DNA from 3 places in the Knoellia tibetensis genome. Region 1 is predicted to be linked to each of the others. Evidence: predicted binding sites of a transcription regulator. Region 1 holds the regulator's gene; each other region holds the start of a gene.
The links. The regulator HrcA, encoded in region 1, represses chaperone genes, less so after heat shock. The targets are predictions, from matches to a motif close to TTNGCACTCGNNNNNNNCGAGTGCNAA.
Positions count from the first base shown of each region.

Region 2: a site for HrcA is predicted at 2,971-2,997, ahead of ACOJV7_RS05365 (Hsp20/alpha crystallin family protein). Genes of this name have one in related genera too.
Region 3: a site for HrcA is predicted at 3,071-3,097, ahead of groES (co-chaperone GroES). Genes of this name have one in related genera too.

Region 1 covers NZ_JBMBWF010000001.1:122,373-128,120, forward strand. The annotation lists gene ACOJV7_RS00610 (SigE family RNA polymerase sigma factor) at 1-328, shown strand, start outside; gene ACOJV7_RS00615 (Gmad2 immunoglobulin-like domain-containing protein) at 325-1,410, shown strand; gene ACOJV7_RS00620 (16S rRNA (uracil(1498)-N(3))-methyltransferase) at 1,425-2,168, opposite strand; gene dnaJ (molecular chaperone DnaJ) at 2,302-3,435, opposite strand; gene hrcA (heat-inducible transcriptional repressor HrcA) at 3,513-4,544, opposite strand; gene ACOJV7_RS00635 (DUF3097 domain-containing protein) at 4,615-5,487, shown strand; gene ACOJV7_RS00640 (DUF4870 domain-containing protein) at 5,729-5,748, shown strand, end outside.
Region 2 covers NZ_JBMBWF010000001.1:1,112,056-1,117,803, reverse strand. The annotation lists gene ACOJV7_RS05385 (carbohydrate ABC transporter permease) at 1-470, shown strand, start outside; gene ACOJV7_RS05380 (BadF/BadG/BcrA/BcrD ATPase family protein) at 484-1,437, shown strand; RNA gene ffs (signal recognition particle sRNA small type) at 1,481-1,577, shown strand; gene ACOJV7_RS05370 (DsbA family oxidoreductase) at 1,613-2,329, opposite strand; gene ACOJV7_RS05365 (Hsp20/alpha crystallin family protein) at 2,421-2,930, opposite strand; gene ACOJV7_RS05360 (alpha/beta-hydrolase family protein) at 3,075-4,256, opposite strand; gene ACOJV7_RS05355 (hypothetical protein) at 4,253-4,900, opposite strand; gene ACOJV7_RS05350 (sensor histidine kinase) at 5,066-5,748, shown strand, end outside.
Region 3 covers NZ_JBMBWF010000001.1:2,503,324-2,509,071, forward strand. The annotation lists gene ACOJV7_RS11745 (SpoIID/LytB domain-containing protein) at 84-2,141, opposite strand; gene ACOJV7_RS11750 (GNAT family N-acetyltransferase) at 2,175-2,987, opposite strand; gene groES (co-chaperone GroES) at 3,255-3,548, shown strand; gene groL (chaperonin GroEL) at 3,695-5,317, shown strand; gene ACOJV7_RS11765 (GH92 family glycosyl hydrolase) at 5,536-5,748, opposite strand, start outside.

The DNA.
Region 1 (5,748 bases):
GAGGCAGTGCGTCGTCAACGGTGCACGGTCCGCCCTGCGGCACCACAAGGTCGAGCAGCGCTACCTCGACTCGCTGCGGGAGCGGCGCAGCCAGCCGACCCTGGTGAGCGCCGAGGACGCGGCGATCTCGGCGGCCGGGACCGCGGAGGTCTTCCGGCGGCTGCAGCGCCTGCCCGCGCGACAACGAGAGGTGCTCGTGCTTCGCTACTACCTCGACCTCAGCGAGGCCCAGATCGCCGACGCGCTCGGCATCGCGCCGGGGTCGGTCAAGGCCCACGCCCACCGCGGCCTCGCCGCCCTGCGCACCGAGATGGAGGCACGGCCATGACGACGCACCAGGACGAGTCGCAGACCGAGCGCGAGCTGCGGGCGGCGCTCGACCAGAGGGCACGCGAGATCCGTCCGTCGTCGCGCCTCGACGCCATCCTCGACGAGGCGTCGGGTCCCGGGCACGGCACCGTCCGCAGGAGCTGGTGGGCGGTCGCCGCGGTCGCGGCCACGGCGGCCCTCGTCGGCGGCATCGTGTGGGCCGCCCGCCCGGACGACGACGGGACGCTGCCCGCCACGCCGGCGCCGACGACCTCGGTGCCATCGCCCTCGGCCAGCCCTTCGCCCACCCCGTCGTCATCGTCCTCGGCGTCGCCGTCGGCCTCGCCCTCGGCAACCGGCACCCCGACCGGCACGGGGACGGCGACGCTCGGGATCTACGTCGTGGGCAGCAACGGGGGTGAGCAGGCCCGGCATGGGCTCGTCCGGGAGTTCTCGACGCTGCCCATGCCCGAGAACGCCACCGAGTCGGACCGGGCCACGCTCGCGGTCGTGGAGTCGATCCGGAGCACGGATGAGCAGTCGGACCCCTGGAGCGGAGTGGCCCTCGACAGGCTGGTCGTCGAGCGTGGGCGGATCACGATCGAGCTCACCGGCCCCGGAGGGACCGCACCCGACGCGCGGCGGGCCGAGCTGGCTGTCTCGGCGCTGGTGTGGACGGCGCAGGCGGCCGTTGGTCGCGGCGACCTGCCGGTGACCGTGCGCACGCCGGGTGGGCAGCGCCTCTTCGGACACCTCGACCCTGCACGCGTCTGGACGCGTGCCAGCACGCCACCGGAGTTCCTCTGCGATCTCTGGGTCGACAGCCCGGCCCCGGGCGCGTCGGTGCGAGCCACGCAGCCGGTCGTCGTCCGCGGACAGGCCGTCGCGTTCGAGGCGGCCCTCGAGTGGGACCTCCGGCGCGGGGCGACGGTCGTCAAGGACGGGTTCACCACGGCGTCGATCGGCGCGCCATCACGGGGCACGTTCTCGGTGGACCTGGGCCGGCTCGACGCCGGCACCTACACGTTCCGCGCGTTCACGACGTCGGCCGAGGACGGGTCAGTCTTCGCCGAGCGGTCGGTGACCTTCACGGTCCGCTGACCGACGTGCGGGTGTTAGCGCCAACGCGCAGCGGCACTGAGGACGGCCAGGGCCGCAGGGCCGGCGCTCGACGAGCGCAGCACCGTGTCGCCGAGCCGGACGACGTGGGCACCGGCCGACCTGAAGGCCTCGAGCTCGTCCGGCGAGATCCCGCCCTCCGGGCCGACGACGAGGAGGACGTCGCCCTCCCCGGGCAGCTCGAGCGAGGCGAGCGGCACGTCGGCGTCCTCGTGCAGGACGTATGCCGTGGCGCCCGTCGCGATGCGGTTGGCCAGACCGGCCGTGGTGACGACCGGGGCGAGGTGCGGGCGGCGGGGCCGGCGGGACTGCTTGGTGGCGGCGACGAGGACGGCGTCCCACTTGCGCCACGCCTTCTCGCCGCGGTCGCCACGCCACTGGACGATGCTTCGACCGGCCTGCCACGGGACGACCTCGTCGACGCCGAGCTCGGTCGCGGCCTCGATGGCCTGGTCGTCGCGGTCGCCCTTGGCGAGGGCCTGGACGAGGACGAACCTCGGGGAGGGCTCGGGCGCGGCTGCGACCTCGTCGACCCGCAGCGCGAGCTCGGCCCGGTCGACCGACTCGACGGTGCCCGTGACGACGCGGCCGGCGCCGTCGGCGATGCGGAGCTGCTCGCCGGTCTGCGTCCGGCGAACGGTGGCGGCGTGGCGACCCTCGGCACCGTCGAGCACGACGACGTCGCCGGGTCCGGTGGCGTCGAGCGACCCGGCCGGCACGAGATAGAGCGCGAGGCTCATCGCCCGCTCCCCCTCACGCCGCCTCGCCCACGCGCCACCCCAGCCCCGGCACACCCCGACTTCTTGCGCAGGAGCGACACGGAACGGTTCGAAACGACCCGCAGAGTGTCGCTCCTGCGCAAGAAGTCGGGCATCAGCGGGCCTTGAAGGCGTCGCGCAGCTTGCCGAAGATCGAGCCGTCGGTCGGGTCCGCGATGCGACCGGTGGGCTTCTCCTCGCCGCGCAGGGCGGCGAGGCGTCGGAGCAGGTCCTCCTGCTCCGAGGTGAGCTTGGACGGGGTGGCGACCATGGCGTGGACGATGATGTCGCCGCGACCGGACCCGCGCAGGTGGGTGACGCCGAGACCCCGGAGGCGGATCTGCTCGCCCGACTGGATACCGGGACGCACGTCCAGCTCCTGCTCGCCGTCGAAGGTGTCGAAGGGCACCGTCGCGCCGAGCGCGGCCGCGGTCATCGGCAGCTCGAGCGTGGCGTGCAGGTCGTCGCCCTGGCGCTGGAAGCGCTCGTCGCGGCGGACCGCGACCTCCACGTAGAGGTCACCGGCTGGACCCGCACCGGGACCGACCTCGCCCTCGCCGGCCAGCTGGATGCGCGTGCCGGTGTCGACACCGGCAGGCACGCGGATCGTCAGCGTCCGGCGGGTGCGGACCCGGCCGTCGCCGGAGCACTCGTAGCAGGGCGCCTCGATGACCTGGCCCGTCGCCTGGCAGTTGACGCAGGGGCGCGAGGTCATCACCTGGCCGAGGAAGCTGCGCTGCACGCTCTGGACCTGGCCCTGCCCCTGGCAGACGTCGCAGGTGCGGGTGCCGGTGCCGGGCTGGGTGCCCTCCCCGTGGCAGGTGGAGCAGCCGACGGCGGTGTCGATCGTCAGGTCCTTCTCGGCGCCGAACACGGCGTCGACGAGGTCGAGGTCGAGGCGCACGAGGGCGTCCTGGCCGCGGCTCTGGCGCGAACGCGGACCGCGGCCCTGGGCCGCACCGGCCCCGGCACCGAAGAACGCGTCCATGACGTCGCTGAACGAGAAGCCCTGGCCGAAGCCCGCGGCACCGGCGCCCGAGTAGGGGTCGGCGCCCATGTCGTAGCTGCGCTTCTTCTCCGCGTCGGAGAGCACGTCGTAGGCCTGGGAGACCTTCTTGAACTGCTCCTCGGCCTCGGGGCCGGGGTTGACGTCGGGGTGGAGCTTGCGGGCCGCGCGACGGTAGGCCTTCTTGATGTCGTCGGCAGTCGCGTCACGGGCCACGCCGAGGTCGGCGTAGTAGTCGTTCACTTCGGTGGACGTCCTTCGCTGGGGGCTGTTCGGTTCAGGGGAAGCGGCACAAGGTGCAAGGTCCGGGAGTCACCCGGTCATTCCGCGAGGATGCGGCTGACGTAGGTCGCGACGGCGCGTACGGCCGCCATCGTCGTCGGGTAGTCCATGCGGGTCGGGCCCACGACGCCGAGACCGGCGACGAGGTCGGAGCCCGCGCCATAACCCGAGGTGACGAGCGAGGTCGTCTGCAGGCCGGCATACGGGTTCTCCGCACCGATGCGGACGGCGACGGCCGAGCCCTGCTCGGTCACGGTGCCGAGGAGCTTGAGGAGGACGACGTGCTCCTCAAGGGCCTCGAGGACGGGGCCGATCGAGCTCGGGAAGTCCTCGCCCGCGCGCACGAGGTTGGAGGTGCCGGCCATGACGACCCGCTCCTCGCGCTGCTCGACGAGGACCTCGGTCAGCTCGGCGGCGATGGCGGCGAGGAGGCCGCGCGCGGCGGGGTCGACCTGCGTCGGCAGCTCGCCGAGACCGCCCGCGGCGTCGGCGAGCGTCTTGCCCACGGTGGCGCCGTTGACGTCGGAGCGCAACGAGGCGAGCATCCGCTCGGTCTCGGGGTCCGCCAGGTCCATGCCGGTCTCGAGGACGCGCTGCTCGACCCGGCCCGTCGTCGTGATGAGGACGACGAGCAGGCGCGAGGCGCCGAGCGGGACGAGCTCGATGTGGCGGACCGAGGACCGGGTGAGCGAGGGGTACTGGACGACGGCGACCTGGCGGGTCAGCGACGCGAGCAGCCGGACGGTGCGGTCGACCACGTCGTCGAGGTCGACGGCCCCGTCGAGCAGGGTGCTGATGGCCTTGCGCTCCGGGCCGCTCAGCGGCTTGACCGTGCTGAGCCGGTCGACGAAGAGCCGGTAGCCGGCGTCCGTGGGGATGCGGCCCGCGCTCGTGTGGGGGGCTGCGATGAGGCCCTCCTCCTCGAGGACGGCCATGTCGTTGCGCACGGTCGCGGCGGAGACGCCGAGCGAGTGGCGCTCGAGCAGGGCCTTGGAACCCACTGGCTCGGACGTCTCGACGTAGTCCTGGACGATCGCCCGCAGCACCGCGAGCCGACGGTCCTCACTCACGCGCGACACCTCCTCCCGTTGCTGGCACTCATGCTTGGTGAGTGCCAATTCTACGTCTACCCTCGCGCAGGTGACTGATCGCTACGGCTCGGACGTGCTCGCGGGTGACTGGAAGGCACCGCGTGGGGGCCGCTCCACCCCGCTCGCCGCGGAGAACGGGATCGTCGTCGAGGACGTCGAGACCGGATGGGTCGGCGCCGTCGTCCGCGTCGAGAAGGCCGGCGGCATCCACGTCGTCCACCTCGAGGACCGTCGCGGCCGCACCAAGGCGTTCCCGCTCGGGCCGGGCTTCCACGTCGACGGCCGGCCGGTGACGCTGACGAAGCCCGAGGCCGCGAACAGCGCGCGGCTCGCCGAGGCTCGCCAGGCCGCGTCGCGCACCGCGAGCGGCTCGCGCACGGTCCAGGGCGTCAAGGCCAAGGTCGCGAGCGCCTCGCGGATCTTCGTCGAGGGCACCCACGACGCCGAGCTCGTCGAGAAGGTCTGGGGCCACGACCTGCGTGTCGAGGGCGTCGTTGTCGAGCCGCTCGACGGCGTCGACGATCTCGAGGCCGCGATCCGCGACTTCTCCCCCGGCCCCGGCCGGCGCATGGGCGTCCTCGTCGACCACCTCGTGCCCGGCACCAAGGAGACACGCGTCGTGGAGGCGGCCTCGCGGCTCCAGCCGTTCGCGCCGCACGTCCTCATCGTCGGCCACCCCTACGTCGACGTGTGGCAGTCGGTCCGGCCGGAGCGCCTCGGCATGGCGCAGTGGCCCGTCATCCCCCGCGGCACGTCGTGGAAGCACGGCATCTGCGCCCACCTCGGCTGGCCGCACGACACCCAGGCCGACATCGCCCGCGCGTGGAAGCAGATCCTCGGCACCGTGCGCTCCTACGCCGACCTCGAGCCCTCGCTCCTCGGCCGGGTCGAGGAGCTCATCGACTTCGTCACCGCGCCCTGACGGTCGCCCGACCTCGTGCGTCTGCGGATTCGGCGGTGTTCGCCGCCGTTTCCGCAGACGCGACCAGCGCGGTATGCCGGCTGCGCGCCGTGAGTGGGAACCGCGCGTGGGCCCCGGGCGCGCCTCCCACGGCAGGGTCGCCCCTGACCGCACCCTGAACGCACCCCGAAGTGGGGATCAACGAGCGCTGCGATGGGTTTGACTGGGTGACAGCACCCCGTCCCCTGAAGGAGGACACACCATGAGCACCACTCCGGACCC
Region 2 (5,748 bases), 990 kb from region 1:
TCGCGATCCTGCCGGTGTTCTTCCTCTTCGACGGCATCGGCCTCATCGACAGCCGTCTCGGCCTCGCCCTCATGTATGCCGCAGCAGGCGTGCCGTTCTCGATCTTCGTCCTCACCACGTTCTTCCGGCAGCTGCCCGAGGAGCTCGAGGAGGCGGCGGTGCTCGACGGCGCGAGCGCGTGGCAGACGTTCACCAGGATCATGGTGCCGATGGTGCGGCCGGCCCTCGCGACCGTGGCGGTCTTCCGGTTCGTGCCGATCTGGAACGACTTCCTCTACCCGCTCGTCCTGCTCCGCTCGGAGTCGAACTACACCCTGCCGGTCGGCCTCACGAACTTCTTCGGCGAGAACGCGACCAACTACTCGGCCCTCTTCGCCGGGCTCGTCATCACAACGATCCCGCTCATCGTGCTCTTCCTCTTCGCGACCAAGCAGATCGTGGCGGGGTTGACCGCCGGCATGTCGAAGTGATCGGCTCGCGCCCGTGAGCGAAGACCGGTCGCCCGCCGTCGTCGGCGTGGACGTGGGTGGGTCGGGCCTTCGCCTGCAGTGCGCGTATGCCGGCGAGCCCGGTCCCGTCCTCACCGCACCCGGGGTGCGGATCGGCTCCGAGGGCGTCGACGTCGGGGCCCTCGCGGCCGACGCCGCAGCCGTGTTGACCGAGCAGGGCGTCGAGGACGTGACCGCCGTGTGCTGGTCGCAGCGCGGGCTGCTCTACCTCTCGGACCCGCGCGAGGTCGTGCGGGTCGTGTCGACGACGCTGCGAGCGCAGCGCACGGCGGTCGTCAGCGACGCCGTCGCCTCGCTTGTCGGCGCCCTCGGCGGGGTGCGCCCCGGCGCCGTCGTCGCGGCGGGGACGGGTGCGGTGGCGTTCGGGTCGGACTTCGGGTCCGCCGACACGTCCGTGTGGCGGCTCGTCGACGGCTGGGGCCACGTCCTCGGGGACCGCGGGTCCGCGGCCTGGGTCGGGCTCGAAGGGCTGCGTGCCGGGCTGCGTTTCCACGACGGGCTCCCCGGAGGGTCCGAACGGCTGCTCGTCGCGGGGGAGTCGGCGTTCGGGGCGACCTCGCACTGGCCCCGGCGGCTCATGACCCGGCCCGACGCGCCCGCGGTGCTCGCGTCCTTCGGCCCGCACGTCGCCGAGGCTGCCTCGGCCGACGACCCCGTCGCCGCGGCGATCTGCCGCACGGCGGGCGAGTCCCTCGCCGAGTCGCTGCTCTCGGCGGCCGCCGGCATCGAGTCGCCGGTCCTCGTCGCGACCGGTGGGCTGCTCGCGGCCGAGCCGGTCCGGGCGGCACTCGAGGCAGCGGTGGTGGCCGCCGGGTTCGCGCTCACTGCGGCCGTGGGTGGTGCGCTCGACGGTGCCGTGCACCTGGCCACAGTCCTGGGTGAGACGGGCGCGGTCCCGCGCCACCCGGCATACGTGCACCTCGGCTGACGGGCGAGTTGGAGTCGGCCGCGGGCGGCGGGTTAGACTCGAGCCCGGCACCCCGCGTGGTGGTACCTCACTGAACTCCCCCAGGGCAGGAATGCAGCAAGGGCAGGTGAGCTCTTCCAGGTACGCGGGGTGTCTTCGCGTTCCCGGGGTGGGCCCGGATCGCAAGCAGTTGGGGTCAGGCGCCGCAGGCGCAGCCGCCCTCGCACCCGCCGCAGCCGCCGCGGGCCTCGGGCGCGTTGTGCCGGTCCTCCCAGACGAGCTCGAGAGCGCGGAGCAGTCCGTCGACGGGCTGGGCGCCGGTGACGGCGAACTTCTGGTCGAGGACGTAGGTCGGGACGGCCGTGATGCCGATCTGGTTGGCGGTGGCCTCGTCGGCGCGCACGTCGTAGCCGAAGGCGTCGGAGCCGAGCACCTCGCGCACGTCCTTCTCGCCGAGCCCGCCCTCGACGGCGAGGCGGACGAGGGTGTCGGTGTCGCCGAGCGCGGCGCCCTCGGAGTACCACCCACGCATGACGCGCTCGGTCACCGGCACCTCGAGGCCGCGGGCGCGTGCGAGGTGGAGCACGCGGTGGGCGTCGAAGGAGCTGCCCCCGACCACCTTGTCCCACTGGAAGTCGAGGCCGATCTCCGCGGCGTCGGCGGCCATGGACTCGTGCTGGGCCACCATCTCCTCGCGGGAGCGGCCGTACTTCGCGGCGATGCGGTCGACGTTGGACCCCTCGACGACGGCAGGGGCGTTGCGGTCGAGCTGGTAGCTGTGCCAGACGACCTCGACGTCGCGCGGCTCACCCGGCTCGGCGGCCGCGAGGAACTGCTCCACGGCGAGCTCGAGCCGGCGCCGTCCCACGTGGCAGAACGGGCAGACGAGGTCGAACCAGACATCGATGCGCATGGCCACGACGATACGTCGGAGGCCCGACGGCTCCTGCCGTCGGGCCTCCACGGGGGCCGGGCCGACTGCGTGCCGTCCGGCGCGGTCGGACTCAGGCAGAGGCCGCCTGGGGCGACTCGTCCGAGCCGGCCTGCGACTGTCCGCCCCCGCCGTCGCGGGACTCGATGCGGCGCTGCGAGCCTCCGCCCGAGCCGCCGTGGGAGACGCTGATCCGGCGTGGCTTCGCCTCCTCGGCGACGGGGATGGTGAGGCTGAGGACGCCGTCGCGGTAGTCGGCCTCGATCCGGTCGAGGGCGAGCCCGCGGCCCAGGGAGAGCTGGCGGGCGAAGGTGCCGCTCGGGCGCTCGCGCGACAGCCACTGGGCGTCGTCGGCCTCGGGTGCGTTGCGCTGGGCGCGCACGGTGAGGGTGCGGTCCTCGACGTCGATGTCGATGCTCTCCGGGTCGACACCGGGCAGGTCGATGTGCGCGACGAACGTCTCGCCGGACCGGTAGAGGTCCATCGGCATGACCGCGCCGGCGTTGCCCGAGGCGCTCCCGCGCAGGGTCTCGCCGAAGAGGCGGTCGAGGGTCCGGAACGGGTCGTGGGCGGTGGTGCTCATGGGTCGTGCTCCTTCGATGAACGGGAGGTCCTGCCGGACCTCGGCGGTGGCCTTTCTTGAGTGAGAGCCGCTCAACTTCGTGCTCGTTTCCTGTTGTAACCCCGACTCCGGAGTTCCGTCAAGTGACCTCGGGCCGTGGCGCCCTCAGCACGTCCGGAGGCGCGTCGGCTGGTCGTCGCCGTAGCGGTGGCCGGCCCCGGCGGGCACGGCGAGGGAGGCGACGACATCGGCTGCGGCGTGCACCCCGGAGACCACCGGCAGCCACGGCCGGTCGGTGTCCGAGGGGATGAGGACCAGCGCCGGCCGCGCGTGGACGATGGGGTCGTCGACGTTCGCCGCGACGGTCTCGCGCGGCAGCCCGGTGCGTCCGCCGCCCGGCGTCCCGAGCCAGAAGGTCGAGCACACGGTCTCGCGCAGGTGCGACGCGTCCGCCGCGAGGAGCGCGGCCTGTCCCGCGGTCGCGCCGAGGCTCTCGCCGACGACGTGGAGCTGCGGCCGTCCTGCCTCCGGCAGGGCGTCGACCGCGGCCGTCACCTCGTCGAGCAGCGCGCGGGCCCCGGCGACCGCCCCCTCCCGGTCGAGGAGGAAGGCCATCCAGCTCGGCCGCGTGTCGTACTGCATCGACACCGTCGCCACGTCGGCGCCGAAGCGTCGTTCGAGCCCGGCGACGAACTCGGGGTTGACCCAGCCGGACCCGGTCGGGATCGCGACGACGAGGTGGTCGCGGTCGAGGCCACCTGCAGCCCGGAGCCGGTCGACGGCGATCCGTGCGCGAGCCGCGTCGTCCGCCGAGTCGTCGAGGCCGGCATACGCCCTGACGGCACCGACGCCCGAGGGTGCCAGGAGCACCTGGTCGCTCACGGGTGCCGCCGCCTGCGCGCTCGCCGGCGCGAACGTCGAGACGGCGAGCCCGGTCACGATCGCCGCACCGCGACGGGACCACCGGGTGCGCCGTCGCCACGCGGCTCGCACCCCGAGACCGGCACCGACGAGGAGGGCCGCCGTCCCGAGGGCGGTGAGACCGTCGGTCGTCGACAGCGGCGCCATGCCGATCCGGGCGCGCATCGTGTCCTGCGTCGTCACCGCGAGGAGCCCGACGTATGCCGTGAGCGCACCTCCCAGCGCGACAGCCGCCTGCCGCGCGCGGCCGGTGAGGCGCGGCACGGGTCCGGCCACCCGCCGGACGAGGGGCAGGACGACGAGCAGCGAGAGCACGAGGAGCACGCCGACGGCGACGGGCTGCGCGGGCAGGAGTGACGGGAAGGTCGCGGCGCCGAGGGCCACCGGCACGGCGAGTGCCGTCGACGCGCGGGGGAGGCGGTTCACCGGGCACCACCCGAGGTGCGGCGAGGAGCGCGCCCGGCGGTCCGGCGTCCAGTGGCGAGCCCGACGCCGCCGGCGAGGGCGACTCCGGCTGCGACCGCCGGCGCCACGGTGAGCGGCGACTCCGCCTCGGGCGCGACGTCGCCCTGGCGGACCGAGTTGAGGCGCACGAAGCCGTGGGCGATCTCCGCCCAGGCCCGACAGGTCGCCAGCCCGACCGCGTCCTGACGCACCGAGCACGACGCGGCGAGCTCGGTCCGGAGCCGGTCGTCGACGGCCCGGCGCGCGACGGGAGGCAGGGCGTGACCGGACCGGCCGGCATACCGGAGCAGGTCGTATCCCAGGTCGTGCTGGCGGCAGGCCGCCGTGAACTCCGGCGGCAGCGGCACGGGGGAGGAGCAGTCGCCGGACGGGTCGCCGAGCAGCCCGTCGGTGACGGCCGGCTCGTAGCCGAAGCGGCGAGGAAAGTCCGCCGGGAGTGCGGCGCTCGCGAGCCGGGGCGGCTGCGTGACGAGGGCGGCGAGCCCGCGGGCGGCCGCCGGGTCGGGGGTGGACAGGGACGAGGCAGCGGGCGCGACCAGCAGCCCGACGGCGGTGGCGAGACCGCTGACGACGACGACGCGCAGGGCGAGGGCTCTCGTGGACATGCCGCCCACACTCGGAGCGCAGGGCACTCGCGGTCGTCGCCCTGCGGTGCCGTCCGGGGGTGCGACGACGGGGTGGTGGGTGTGGGTCGGTGATACCCCGGAGTGACCCCCGGTTCACCCCGTCGTATGACGACGCGGCGCTCGCCGCTCCCTAGGGTTGTGCGCATGGTCGGAGGACGAGTGGTGAGGGCCGGCGGGCGTGCGTCCCGCCGGTTCGCCGTGGGTTCGGCGCGCAGGCTGCGCCCCCTCGGCCGGCCGTTGCTTCGTGCCGCTCGGGCCGTGGCGGGTCACAGCGACCTCGCCCTGGGGGTGCTGGCTCTGCTCGTCTTCGCCATCGCGTGGTCGACGATCCGGCCGTGGCACGACGTCCCCGCCTCACTGCTTCCGGTGCTCGCGCTCTGCGAGGTCGTGCCGCTCGTGCTGCTCCGCCGGGCGCCGTTCGTCGGGTGGGCCGTCGCGGCCATCTCGTCGGTGCTGTGGTGGTCCGTCGTCCCGGCGGGTCCCGAGGTGCCGCCGATGCCGTGGCCGGTCGTCCAGTTCCTCGTGCTGCTCGCCACCGTCGTCGCCGTCGGTCTCTGGGGCCGCTGGCGCGAGGTGCCCGTGGTCGTCGCGGCGACCGGAGTCCTGCTCCTCGCGGCAATGCCGGACGGTCTCAAGCCGTGGGCGCTCGGCCAGGCACTCGTCATGGGTGTCGCCCTGCTCGTGCGGTGGCTCGTCATCTCCCGCCGCCAGATCGCGGTTCAGCAGGACGAGGTCGAGACCGAGCGGGCGCGGCGGGCCGTGGTCGAGGAGCGCAGCCGGATCGCGCGCGAGCTCCACGACGTCGTGGCGCACCACATGTCGATGAT
Region 3 (5,748 bases), 2.4 Mb from region 1:
GGACTCCCGGACGGCTCCGTGTCGGAGCCGCGACGGAGCCGCGACGGAGCCGCGACGGAGCCGCGACGGCTGGGTGCCGCCCGTCAGCTCGCGAGGGTCATCGAGAACCACCGCTCGCCAAGCAGGACGGACGAGCTGTGGGCTCCCGAGCCGTTGCCGAGGAAGGCGAGCAGGCGGCCGGAGCCGTCGCGGGCGACGAGGTCGGGCAGGCGGTCGCCGTTGACGTCGCCCATGCCCGTCAGGGACGTCGTTGAGCCCCAGCCCTGTCCGATGGCGCGGGAGCCCAGGAAGGCACCCGACGACGAGAAGCGGATCAGGGTGAGGGTGCCCGCGTTCGTGATGCCGAGGAGGTCGTTGCCGCCGTCGCGGTCGTAGTCGCCGACGGCCTCGAGCTCGCGGTAGCCCTGCCACCCGCCGCCGAGGCTCGCGCGGGAGCTGAACGCGCCGGTGCCGTTCGAGCGGTAGAGCCACAACGTGCCGGCGCTGTCGCGGGCGAGCAGGTCCGGGGTCCGGTTGCCGTCGAGGTCGCCGGGAGCGACGACCAGGTTGAAGACCTGCCACCCGCGGCTGAGGAGCACGCTCGAGGCGATCCTGCCGGCGCCGTCGCCGCGGTGGAGCATGAGGTCGCCGGAGGTCGTGCGGGTCATGAGGTCGGGGTAGCCGTCACCGGAGAAGTCACCGGGGGCGAGGATCTCGGCGCTCGCGGGGAAGCTCGTCGCCACCACGGTGCGGGGGAAGAAGCCGCCGCGGCCCGTCGACGGGTAGTTCCACAGGGTGCCCGAGGCGTCGCGGGCGAGGAGGTCGGAGAAGCCGTTGACCGTGAAGTCGGTGCCGACCGACGAGCCCACGGGAGCGAACCACGTCGAGCGGAGCCCGAGCGCCCCACGGAAGGTCTCCGCGCCGACGGTCACCGAGCCCGAGGTGCCGGTGAGCGTCACCGAGGTGGCACGCCCGCCGAACCAGGTGCCCTTGCCGTCGCGCTTGACCGACATCGAGCGGAAGGTGCCGATGGCGGGCCACTGCGCCTTGAGGGTGCTCGCGCGCACGTTCGACGTCGACCACGCGGTGGGCGCGCCCTTGGCGAGGCCGTCCCACGGGTCCGGCTTGGCGACCTGGTAGGCCAGCGACGAGCCGGTGATCTGCCCACCGTTCGTCGAGCCGAACTCGGTCATCGCCACGCTCGTGCCGTAGCGGAGCACCTGCCCGCTCGTGGCCGCGACGGCGGTGTTGCTCGTCGTCGTGGGCGGGTAGGCGGTCGTGAGGCCGGGGTAGACCTGGCACGTCGTCGTGTCGCAGATGTCGCTGCTGTAGGTGCTGCCGAGCCGCGCCGCGGCATACGAGCGCGCGGCCACGGACTGGGCCTTGAGCGCCTCGACGTGCCACGAGCCGGGCATCTCCGCAGGGACCACGGCCTGGAGGTAGCGGTCGAGCGCGAGATGGTTGACCGTCGCGACCTGGCCCACGCCGGGCCGGTTGTCGATCGTGGCGCGCAGGCCACCGGCATACCGGCGGTCACCGCTCGGGGTGACGAGGGTGAGGACCGAGCTCGCCAGGGAGCCGTCACCGACGAACATGAGGCCCGGCGCCGTCGCGAACCCGCTGCACGACGTCGGGAAGGCCCACCAGCCCGCGGTGCCGGTCGTGTTGGTCCAGTAGCCCTGGACCTGCCACTGGCCGTTGCTGCGCAGGACCCGCCAGGACGTCGCGTCCGCGCGGTTGAGCGCCGCGGTGCAGGTGCCGTCGGTGAGGGTGAGGCCGGTCTCGGCGCGCACGGCGGTTGTCCGGCCGAGCATCTCGGTGAGGCGCACGCGCAGCGTCGGGTTGCCGATCTGGCCGACCGTCGTGTTCGGGTAGTAGAAGGCGAGGATCTCCGCGACCGTGCGCCCCTGCTGGGCCGCGCCGAGGGCACCCCACTGCGACATCCCGCGTCCGTGTCCGAAGCCGCGCCCCGCGAGCGGCACCGCCGGGTCGGCGCTCGTCGACGGCTCCGGCAGGGTCGTCGGCGTCGAGCGCTGGGCGTTCACCGTGATCGGGGTCCGGGAGGTCGAGCCCCCTCCGGGGCCGGCGAACGCGGGGGAGGCCGAGGTGGTCGAGACGAGCAGTGCCGTGAAACCGGCGACGACGAGGTGCGTGGGGCGCATGGTCACCAGAGTGACGTATGACTAGTTCTCTTGTCACCGCTTCCAGACATATGGCGTCGTGGTCGTGACCTTGAGCAGCCCCGAGCGCTCGAGGATCGGGCGGGAGAACTCGGTCGAGTCGCTGTTGATCCACCGCTTGCCGTGGGCGATCGCCGAACGGGCCCGCGCCGCCGTGAGTGCCCGGTAGATCCCGCGGCCCCGCATGTCGGCACGCGTGGCGCCGCCCCACACCCCGGCGAACTCGGTGCCCTCGACCGGTTCGAGCCGACCCGTGCTGACGATCTCGCTGTCTGCCTCGGCCACCCACAGCTCGACGGAGTCGCCGGAACGCATGCGGTCGAGCAGCTCCTCGGTCATGGCCTGGACCGTCTCGTCGTCGTCGCCGAAGATCTCGCCGGCGACCTGCATCATGCGGCGCACGTCCGCCTCGTCGTGGACCTGGCGCACCGCGACGCCCTCGGGCAGGTCGACGTCGAGCGCCAGCAGCCCGGCGTCGCCGATCATCACCGACTCGGGCTCCTCGGGCACGAAGCCGGCGGCCACGAGCGCCTCGTGGAGCCCGGGTGCGTGGTCGTGCCCCCGCGTCTTCCACTCGACCTGGCGGATGGCCCGCTGCGCCCGGTAGTGCTCGAGCGCTCCCTCGACGAGTGCGCGCACCGACTCGGTCGTCGCGGGGCCCTCCTCGGTGGCCAGCGTCGAGTAGGTGATGAAGCCACGGGTCGTCCCGAACGTCGCGAGGAGGAGCGGCCCCAGAGGGGTCACGCTCGACGCGGGGTAGACCTCGCCGTCGCGGCGGAGCTGCGCGTCGTAGGCGGCGAGGAGGGTGGCGGGATCGGGTGTGTCCATGCCCGAACCCTCGCGCTCGCGATGGCGCCGCCGCAACCGCCTTTCGCCACGGCGTCTGCCCTGCGCGAACACGGCCACCAGTTCTGGCACTCGAGTTGACCGAGTGCCAGCGCAGACCTAGATTTGGTGCATTGGCACTCGCCCTCGGTGAGTGCCAGCGCACGGCGGACCGACTCGACCCCCGCGACGGCGAAGCGGACCACCATGCCGGCAGCGCACGAACTGCATTTGTCCACCTTCGACTCATCCCAAAGGGGAGGTCACACAGTGTCGGTTTCCATCAAGCCGCTCGAGGACCGCATCGTCATCAAGTCGCTCGAGGCCGAGCAGACCACGGCGTCCGGTCTCGTCATCCCGGACACCGCGAAGGAGAAGCCCCAGGAGGGCGAGGTCCTCGCGGTCGGCCCCGGTCGCATCGACGACAACGGCAACCGCGTCCCGCTCGACGTCACCGTCGGCGACCGCGTCATCTACAGCAAGTACGGCGGCACCGAGGTCAAGCACGGCGGCCAGGAGTACCTCATCCTGAGCGCCCGCGACATCCTCGCCGTCGTTGGCTGAGTGAGCCCGCGGCTCACCACCTGAACCACCACGTATGCCGTGGGCTCACCTCCCACGGTGCGCCCACGGCATACGCGCATCACCACCACGGCACCGCGGCGGCACGCCTGCTGCCCTGACGGACCACTGACTACCGAAGGACATCCATGGCCAAGGAACTGGAGTTCAACGACTCCGCCCGCAAGGCGCTCGAGCGGGGCGTCGACGCCCTCGCCAACGCGGTCAAGGTGACGCTCGGCCCCAAGGGCCGAAACGTCGTCATCGACAAGAAGTGGGGCGCCCCCACGATCACGAACGACGGCGTCACGATCGCCCGCGAGGTCGAGCTCGAGGACGCCTACGAGAACCTCGGCGCCCAGCTCGCCAAGGAGGTCGCGACCAAGACCAACGACGTCGCCGGTGACGGCACGACGACCGCGACCGTCCTCGCCCAGGCGATGGTCCGCGAGGGCCTGCGCAACGTCACCGCGGGCGCTGCCCCGGCCGGCCTCAAGCGCGGCATGGACAAGGCTGTCGAGGCCGTCTCCGAGCGTCTCCTCGAGACCGCCCGCGACGTCGACGGGAAGGACGAGATCGCCTCCGTCGCCTCGCTGTCCGCACAGGACAAGGAGATCGGCGCGACGATCGCCGACGCGTTCGACAAGGTCGGCAAGGACGGCGTCATCACCGTCGAGGAGTCCTCGACCGCGGCCACCGAGCTCGAGTTCACCGAGGGCATGCAGTTCGACAAGGGCTACATCTCCCCGTACTTCATCAGCGACGCCGAGCGCATGGAGGCCGTCCTCGAGGATGCCTACGTCCTCATCAACCAGGGCAAGATCTCGGCCATCGCCGACGTCCTCCCGGTCCTCGAGAAGGTCGTCCAGGCCGGCAAGCCGCTCGTCATCATCGCCGAGGACGTCGACGGCGAGGCGCTGTCGACGCTCGTCGTCAACAAGATCCGCGGCACCTTCAACGTCGTCGCCGTCAAGGCGCCCGGCTTCGGTGACCGCCGCAAGGCGATGCTCCAGGACATGGCCGTCCTCACCGGTGGCCAGGTCATCGCCGAGGAGGTCGGGCTCAAGCTCGACCAGGCCGACCTCACTGTGCTCGGCCAGGCCCGCCGCGTCGTCGTGACGAAGGACAACACGACGATCATCGACGGTGCCGGCGACGCGACCGAGGTCGAGGGCCGGGTCAACCAGATCAAGGCCGAGATCGAGCGCACCGACTCCGACTGGGACCGCGAGAAGCTCCAGGAGCGCCTCGCCAAGCTCGCCGGTGGCGTCTGCGTCATCAAGGTCGGTGCCCACACCGAGGTCGAGCTCAAGGAGAAGAAGCACCGCATCGAGGACGCCATCTCGGCGACCCGCGCGGCCATCGAGGAGGGCATCGTCGCCGGTGGCGGCTCGGCCCTCATCCAGGCCGTCAAGGTCATCGACGGCCTCGGCCTCGAGGGTGACGAGAAGGTCGGCGCCACGATCGTGCAGAAGGCCGCGGCCGAGCCGCTGCGCTGGATCGCCGAGAACGCGGGCCTCCAGGGCTACGTCGCCGTCGCCAAGGTCTCCGAGCTCGAGGCCGGGCAGGGCCTCAACGCCGCCACGGGCGAGTACGAGGACCTCGTCAAGGCCGGCGTCATCGACCCGGTCAAGGTGACCCGCTCCGCCCTGCGCAACGCCGCCTCGATCGCGTCGATGGTCCTCACCACCGACACCCTCGTCGTCGAGAAGAAGGAGGAGGAGCCTGCCGGCGGCGGTCACAGCCACGGCGGACACGGCCACTCGCACTGAGGCCGAGCCTCCCGCACCACCGCGTGTGCCGCGTGCTCCCGTACAGGGGGAGCACGCGGCATACGCGTCTTCGCACCTCCGGCAGGAACGCGTATGCCGCGTGCCTCCCTCCGGGGACGCACGCGGCATACGCGTTTCTCATCTGCTCCGGTGTCGGGGATCCGGGGCTTGGCCCCGCGGGCTTGGGCCCGGATCCCCGACACCTGAGTGGCCGGTCGTCAGGTGACCGTGACGGTCACCGTGGCCAGGGTGTCGCTGCGGCTGTCGCCGACGAGCACCCGCACCTGGTAGGTCCCGGCCGTGGCCCACGTGTGGGAGCCGCTCAGGGTGGCGGTCCCGTCGGCCGCGACGGTGACGACACCGTCGGTCGTGGCGCTGCCGTCACCCCACGCGATGCGGGCGGTGTAGCCACTCCCGGCGGGGACGCCGCC